One region of the Mesorhizobium sp. P2_B5 genome, then DNA from elsewhere that is predicted to be linked to it. Evidence: predicted binding sites of a transcription regulator. Region 1 holds the regulator's gene; the other holds the start of a gene.

The links. The regulator LexA, encoded in region 1, represses DNA repair genes until DNA is damaged. The targets are predictions, from matches to a motif close to TGTTCNNNNTGTGTTCNG.
Region 2: a site for LexA is predicted at 1,569-1,586, ahead of AC1D1N_RS01280 (helicase-related protein). Genes of this name have one in related genera too.

Annotation. Positions count from the first base shown of each region.
Region 1 is NZ_JBFUDJ010000003.1:221,581-225,772, forward strand. It holds gene moaC (cyclic pyranopterin monophosphate synthase MoaC) at 1-269, shown strand, start outside; gene AC1D1N_RS13750 (molybdopterin molybdotransferase MoeA) at 269-1,474, shown strand; gene lexA (transcriptional repressor LexA) at 1,592-2,344, shown strand; gene AC1D1N_RS13760 (ComEC/Rec2 family competence protein) at 2,351-4,192, opposite strand, start outside.
Region 2 is NZ_JBFUDJ010000001.1:243,084-247,275, forward strand. It holds gene AC1D1N_RS01270 (acetyl-CoA C-acetyltransferase) at 1-192, shown strand, start outside; gene phbB (acetoacetyl-CoA reductase) at 319-1,044, shown strand; gene AC1D1N_RS01280 (helicase-related protein) at 1,752-4,192, shown strand, end outside.

The sequences.
Region 1 (4,192 bases):
AGCTGATCCCGCTCTGCCATCCTCTGCTGTTGACCAAGGTGTCGGTCGACATCGAGCCGGACGCGGCGCTGCCCGGCCTCAGGGTCACCGCGCTCGCCCGCGTCACCGGCAAGACCGGGGTCGAAATGGAAGCGCTGACCGCGGCCTCGGTGGCATGCCTGACTATCTACGACATGGCCAAGGCGGCCGATCGCGCCATGGTGATTTCCGGCATAAGGCTGGTGGAGAAGACCGGCGGCAAGTCCGGCGACTACAAGGCGGGCGCCTGATGGCGCTGGTTCCGGTGGCCGAGGCGCTGGAGCGCCTGCTGGAAGGCGCTGCGGCGCTGCCGGGTGAAAGCATCGCCCTGGCGGATGCGGCCGGCCGGGTGCTGGCGGAACCTGTCGTGGCGCTGCGCACCCAGCCGCCCTTCAACGCGTCCGCCATGGACGGCTATGCCGCGCGGGCACAGGATGTGGCATCCGCCCCGGCGCGGCTTTCGGTGATCGGCATGGCGCCCGCAGGACGCGGCTTTGACGGCACGGTCGGCAAGGCTGAGGCCGTGCGCATCTTCACGGGCGCGCCGCTGCCTGAAGGCGTCGACACCATCGTCATCCAGGAGAATGTCCGCGACCTTGGCAATGGCCATATCGAGGTCACCGAGCCGACCGCAAAAGACCGTAACATCCGCCGCCGTGGTCTGGATTTTGCACAAGGCGACGTCCTGCTGGAAAAAGGCCGCGAGCTCGATCCGGCAGCACTCTCGCTGGCGGCATCGGCCAATCACCCGACCCTGAACGTGGTGCAACGGCCGCTGGTGGCCATCATCGCAACCGGCGACGAGTTGCTGCCGCCGGGCAGTGCGCTTGGCCCCGACCAGATCATCTCGTCCAACGCCTATGGCGTCGCGGCAGCCGCGCAGTCGGTCGGCGCGCGCGCGCTCGATCTCGGTATCGCGGCCGACCGCAAGGAAGCGATCGCAGCACTGGTGAAAAAGGCTGTCGCGGCAAAGGCGGACGTCATCGTCACGCTCGGCGGCGCTTCGGTCGGCGACCACGACCTCGTGCATGACGTGCTGACCGGCGAAGGCATGAAGCTCGATTTCTGGAAGCTCGCAATGCGCCCGGGCAAGCCGCTGATGTTCGGGCGTCTCGGCGACATCAGGTGCATCGGCCTGCCCGGTAATCCCGTGGCGAGCCTGGTCTGTTCGCAGCTGTTTTTGAAGCCGCTTTTGGCGCAGCTCGGCGGCCGCACGTACCGGCAGGACATCCGCCCGGCGCAGCTTGGCGCCGCGATGCCGGCCAATGATCTGAGGCAAGACTATGTGCGCGCCGTGGTGAGCGAAGAAACCGGCGCACGGGTGGCGACGCCGTTCGGCATCCAGGATTCCTCGATGCTGAGAATGCTGGCCGACGCAAACGGCTTGATCGTGCGCGAGCCCTTCGCTCCGGCCGCCGCCGCGGGTGCCGCCTGCAGCGTCCTGATGTTACGCTGAACAAAACGTCAACACATTCATTAAACTTTAAAAGGTTGCGGAACACAACTGGAACAGATAGTGTTTGTTCTGGGTTTGTTTTTTCCGATTCTGGTTTCAGAACCCGTGGGAGCCGCGATGCTGACGCGCAAACAACATGAACTTCTGATGTTCATCCATGAACGCCTGAAGGAGAGCGGAATCCCGCCGTCTTTCGACGAGATGAAGGAGGCGCTCGACCTCGCGTCCAAGTCCGGCATTCACCGCCTGATCACGGCGCTTGAGGAGCGCGGCTTCATTCGCCGGCTGCCGAACAGGGCGCGTGCACTGGAAGTGCTGCGGCTGCCCGACTCGATCGCACCCGGCCTCAATGCGGCGAAGAAGTTCTCGCCGAGCATCATCCAGGGCAGCCTCGGTCAAGGCGGTCAGGGGCAAGGCGGTCTCGGCCGCCAGATCAAGCCGGCCTCCTCGTCTCGTTCGATGTCGGCCGGCAATGACGACGCCGTTTCTGCGGTGTCGATCCCGGTGATGGGCCGCATCGCCGCCGGTGTGCCGATCGACGCCATCCAGCACCAGACGCATTCGATCTCGGTGCCGCCGGACATGATCATGGGCGGCGAACACTACGCACTTGAGGTCAAGGGTGACTCGATGATTGAGGCCGGCATTTTCGACGGCGACACGGTCATCATCCGCAATGCCGATACGGCGAGCCCTGGCGAGATCGTGGTGGCGCTGGTCGATGAAGAGGAAGCGACGTTGAAGCGCTTCCGCCGCAAGGGCGCCTCGATCGCGCTGGAAGCCGCCAACCCGGCCTACGAAACCCGCATCTTCGGGCCGGACAGGGTCAAGGTGCAGGGCAAGCTGGTCGGCCTGATCCGGCGCTACTGAGGCGGCTTACTTTTCGCGCTGCTGGTAAGGCGGCAGACCGCGTGCTTCGCGTGAGAAGCGGCGTTGCTCGTGCCAGGGACGATAGGGTTTGTCGACGGCGAAACGGATCATTGGCGCTGTCGCGGCCGATTGTGGGTCGAAGAAGACGGCGGCACTGCCATCGCGGGCAAGTTGCTTCTTGGTCACGACCAGCACCAGCGGGTCGCGGCACGGATTGTAGGCAGTGGCGTCGTCGATGACGATCAGGCTCGCGAAAGCGCAGGCTGGCCGCGCTGTGTTGCGGTCTTTTGCCAGCGCGATGATGGCTCCGGTCAGGTGCCGGGCAATGCAGAGATTGCCTGTGCAATAGAAAGGCGAGCCTGGCGGCAGGTCGAGCGGGTCTAGATCGAACCGCGTGTCCGTTGCCTCGAAAATCTCAGGCGGGATTATGGTTTCGGCCCTCAGCGCGCGTTTCCAGTTGTCTGTGGTGAATTCGTTGGAGCGTTCGCGATTGAGGGCGAGCTCGCCGCCTCCGATCGGCACGGCCACCAGGTGCGCATCCTCGGAGATGAGCACATCGGGCGTGCGCACCTGTGGCACAGTCAACAGGCCGGCCAGCGCAAAAGGCACGGCCGCCAGCCTCAGCCAGGTGGTGGCCATGGTGGCGATGACGAGCGCGACCGCCACCAGCAGCACCGAGCGGATAGAGATCAGGCCGACGGCATCGACCGGCGAACGTTCGGAAATCCAGGCGCAGATGGCGATCATCGCCGCCAGGCCCTTGCCCATCAAATAAAGGAACGGTCCATCGGCGCCGAACGGCATGGCCAGCGCGCTGAGCACGGCGAAGGGCATGACGATCAACGACACAATCGGCATCACGGCCAGATTTGCGAGCAGGCTGAGTGGCGACACGCGCTGAAAATGCCAGATGGCAAACAGCAAAGTGGCGCTGCCCGCGATGATCGATGTCATGGCGAGGCCGCCCATGGCCAGCAGGAATTTTCGCGACAGAAAGCCGACGAACGAGCGCCTTGCGGGCGGCGTTCTCACCTTGTCGGCGCGGTAGTCGGCCCAGCCGGCATAGGCGCCGACAAGGGCGGCGGTGGCGGCAAACGACATCTGGAAACTCGGGCCGACAACCTCATGCGGCGACACCAGGATGACGGCGATGGCCGAGATCGCCAGATTGCGCATGGTCAGCGCTGCGCGATCAAACAGCACCGCGACAAGCATGACCGCCAGCATAATGAAGCTGCGCTCGGCGGCAACCACGATGCCTGAAATGACGAGATAGGCGGCGATGGAAACAAGCGCCGCGGCGGCGGCATATTTCTTGACAGGCCGGCGCGAGGAGAAATCGGGAAACAGCGCGAAGGCGCCGCGCAACAATGCCATGATGGTGCCGGCGACCAGCGCCATGTGCAGGCCGGAAATGGAGATGATGTGGTAGATGCCAGTGCGCCGCATAGCCTCGTTGACCTCGTCCGGAATGCCGGCGCGAACGCCGACAATGAGCGCCGCGGCAATCTCGCCTTCGGCGCCGCCGATCTTGCCCCTGATATGGTCGGCAATGTTTTCGCGCGCATTCTCGATTGCCGAAGAGAGCCGTGCGGTCAGCGGCGGCGGGCCCTGCGAAGCAATGGTTTTCGGATTGCCGAGAAAGAAGCCGCTGCCGCCGATCCCGGCGAAATAGCTGTCGAAGGAGAAATCGTAGCTCTCCGGTCGCACCGGACCCGTCGGCGGCAACAGTCTGGCATAGCCGGTGATGAGGGAGCCGGCGGTCATATCGGCCGGAATCCCACGCGCCGAGAGCCTGACCCGCTCCGGCGCGTAGTGCAGCTTTGGGTGAGCGGTGGAAACAATGTC
Region 2 (4,192 bases), on a different contig from region 1:
ATGGGCTGGGATCCGTCGATCGTCAACGTCAATGGCGGGGCGATTGCCATCGGCCATCCGATCGGCGCCTCCGGCGCGCGCGTCTTCAACACGCTGGTTTTCGAGATGCGCCGCCGCGGCGCCAAGAAGGGCCTCGCCACGCTCTGCATCGGCGGCGGCATGGGCGTCGCCTTGTGCGTGGAAGCGCTGTGAAAAGAGTGAATGGTGAATAGGCAATGGTGAATGGTCGAAGGCGGCACATCGCTCGCCATTCACCATTCACTATTGACCATTCACCAAATTGACCATTCACCAAAAACTTTAGGGAGGAGGAACTTCATGACCAAAGTAGCGCTCGTCACCGGTGGATCACGCGGCATCGGCGCCGCCATTTCGATCGGCCTGAAGAATGCGGGTTACACGGTTGCCGCCAACTATGCCGGCAATGACGAGGCTGCGGGGAAGTTCAGCGGGGAAACCGGCATTAAGACCTACAAATGGTCGGTCGCCGACTACGATGCCTGCGCCGCCGGGATCAAACAGGTCGAGGCCGATCTCGGCCCGGTCTCGGTGCTGGTCAACAATGCCGGCATCACCCGCGACGCCATGTTCCACAGACTGACGCGCGAGCAGTGGAAAGAAGTCATCGACACCAACCTCTCCGGCGTCTTCAACATGACGCATCCGCTGTGGGGCGGCATGCGCGACCGCAAGTTCGGCCGCGTCATCACCATCTCCTCGATCAACGGCCAGAAGGGCCAGGCCGGCCAGGTCAACTATTCCGCCGCCAAGGCCGGCGACATCGGCTTCTCCAAGGCGCTTGCCCAGGAAGGCGCTCGCGCGGGCATCACCGTCAACGTCATCTGCCCCGGCTACATCGCCACCGAGATGGTCAAAGCGATCGACGAGAAGGTGCTCAACGAGCGCATCCTGCCGCAGATCCCGGTCGGCCGCCTCGGCGAACCGGAAGAGATCGCGCGCTGCGTCGTCTTCCTCGCCTCCGAGGACGCCGGCTTCATCACCGGCTCGACCATCACCGCCAATGGCGGCCAGTACTTCGCCTGAGCGACAGCATTTCGCCTGAGAGAAAAAACGGGCCGGCTCGCGCCCGTTTTTTCGTCGTCGACAGGCAACGCTCTCAGGCTTCCATGTCGGCACTGCCCCGTTCCGGCACGCAAAGATTAACGGCGCCGGCTCAGGCTGTGTGAAACCCGCTTCACAAGCTGTGAATTCTCGGTGGGCAAGCTGTGGATAACACAACATATTGGGGTGAACAAATCGGGAAAACCCGCCCATCGCTGATTCGTCGCCGATTCGTTCCGGCTTTGACCGAAACGTTAATGGCGAAGGCCGAAAAGCTCTGCCAAATGGTTAAAGCTGGTTAAGAAAAGATAATAATTTCATAACCTTGGCCAACGACAGCTGAGCAGTGGCCATTCTTCGCTGGCGAAGGTTAATGGCAAAGCCCGCCCTGCATGAATCGGGCCAGTTCAATGGATTCAGCATGTGGTGAGACTCCCGGTCGCAAAATCCACATGTAGCCGTGAACAAAAGCTGAATCTGCTGGAGTCACTGATTCGTAGCCGATTCGTTCCAGACTCGTTCCAACTGTTAATCGGGAGCGAATCCGGACCTCGAACGAGACTCCCGAACTGACGGCCGGAACATTCCGCTTTCGCTTCGCGCCCGAAATCCCTATGTGTCGCGTGTCATACGCGCCATGCGAGGCGCGCTCCCGACAACACGATGCAGAAAGCCTCATTTCCGGGCCGATGAACATCCAGCCGAAACACACCGAGCCGCTGATCCTGTCGGGCCGCGACGTGACCGCCGTGCTGGGTCCGACCAACACCGGCAAGACCCATCTCGCCATCGAGCGCATGGTCGCGCATGAGAGTGGCATCATCGGCCTGCCGCTGCGGCTGCTGGCGCGAGAAGTCTACGCCCGCGTCTGCGAAAAGGTCGGCGCCCACAAGGTGGCGCTGATCACCGGCGAGGAAAAAATCCAGCCGCCCGGCGCGAAATATTCGGTCTGTACCGTCGAGGCCATGCCGCGCGAGACCGACGCCGCCTTCGTCGCCATCGACGAGGTGCAGCTTGCCGGCGACCTCGAACGCGGCCACATCTTCACCGATCGCATCCTGCATCTGCGCGGCCGCCAGGAAACGCTGCTGCTTGGTGCCGCCACCATGCATGGCATTCTGCAGCGCCTGCTGAAGGGCGTTTCGGTGGTGACGCGGCCGCGGCTGTCGCACCTCGCCTATGCCGGCTCGAAGAAATTGACCCGCCTGCCGCGTCGCACCGCCATCGTCGCCTTCTCCGCCGACGAGGTCTACGCCATCGGCGAACTGATCCGCCGCCAGCAGGGCGGCGCTGCCGTCGTGCTCGGCGCCCTCAGCCCACGCACCCGCAACGCCCAGGTGGCAATGTTCCAGGCGGGCGACGTCGATTATCTCGTTGCCACCGACGCCATCGGCATGGGTCTCAACCTCGATCTCGACCATGTCGCCTTTGCCCAGAACCGCAAATTCGACGGCTACCAGTACCGCAATCTGACAGCGGCCGAGCTCGGCCAGATTGCCGGCCGCGCCGGCCGGCATTTGCGTGACGGCACATTCGGCGTCACCGGCCAGGTCGATCCGCTGGACGAGGAACTGGTCAAGCGCATCGAGGGTCATGAGTTCGACCCGGTGAAGGTACTGCAGTGGCGCACCGCGCATTTCGATTTCGCCAGCCTCGACGCACTGAAGCGCTCGATCGAGATCAATGCGCCGGTCGAAGGCCTGACGCGGGCGCTGCCGGCGGTCGATGCGCAGGCGCTCGAGCATCTCTCCCGCGACGAGGACATCCGCGCGCTCGCCACCAATGCCAAGCGCGTGGCGCTGCTGTGGGAAGCCTGTGCCTTGCCGGACTACCGCAAGATCGCGCCGGCCCAGCACTCCGACCTCATCGCCTCGATCTACACAGACCTCGCCAAACACGGCCATGTCGACGAGAACTACATGGCCGAGCAGGTGCGCCGGGCTGATACGACCGAAGGCGATATCGACACGCTGTCGCACCGTATTGCCCAGATCCGCACCTGGACATTTGTGTCCAACCGGCCCGGCTGGCTGGCCGATCAGGCACACTGGCAGGAAAAGACGCGCGAAATCGAAGACAGATTGTCGGATGCGCTGCATGAGCGGTTGACGAAACGGTTTGTAGACCGCAGGACTTCCGTCCTCATGCGGCGCCTTAGAGAAAATACAATGCCTGAAGCCGAAATCAGTCCTACCGGAACCGTCCTTGTCGAAGGCCATCATGTCGGCGAGTTGCAAGGGTTCCGCTTCACCGCCGACCAGAGCGCCGGCGGCGAAGACGCCAAGGCCGTGCGCACGGCGGCGCAAAAGGCGCTTGCCGCTGAGTTCGAGGCGCGCGCCGAACGCTTCGGCGCCTGCGCCAATGGCGACCTGGCGCTCGGCTCCGACGGCACGCTGCGCTGGATCGGCGCGCCGATCGGCACGCTGGTTGCCGGCGAGGACGCGCTGAAGCCGCGCCTGGTGCTTTTGGCAGACGAGCAGCTGACCGGCCCCGCCCGCGACAAGGTTGCTGCGCGCGCCGAGCGTTTCGTCAATTTCCAGATCGAGTCGCTGCTGAAGCCGCTGGTCGACTTGAAGAATGCCGAGCAGATCACCGGCATCGGCCGTGGCATCGCCTTCCAGCTCGTCGAGCATTTCGGCCTCATCAACCGCCGCGACATCGCCGAAGAGATGAAGTCGCTCGACCAGGAGGGACGCGCTGCCCTGCGCCGGCTCGGTGTGCGTTTTGGCGCCTACCACGTCTTCGTGCCGGCGCTGATCAAGCCCGCACCCGCCGGCCTGATTACGCTTTTGTGGGCGCTGAAGAATGACGGCAAGGACAAGCCCGGCTTCGGCGACGTGGTGCACGCGCTGGCCTCCGGCCGCACCTCGGTGGTCATCGACCCGGCTTTCGACAAGACCTTCTACAAGCTCGCCGGCTACCGCAATCTCGGCCGCCGCGCTGTGCGCATCGACATTCTGGAACGGCTGGCCGACCTGATCCGCCCCGCGACCAACTGGAAGCCCGGCCTTGGCCAGCGCCCGGATGGCGCCTATGACGGCCAGTCCTTCATGGTGACGCCGCCGATGATGTCGATCCTCGGCGCCACCACCGACGACATGGAAGAGATCCTGAAGGGTCTCGGCTACCG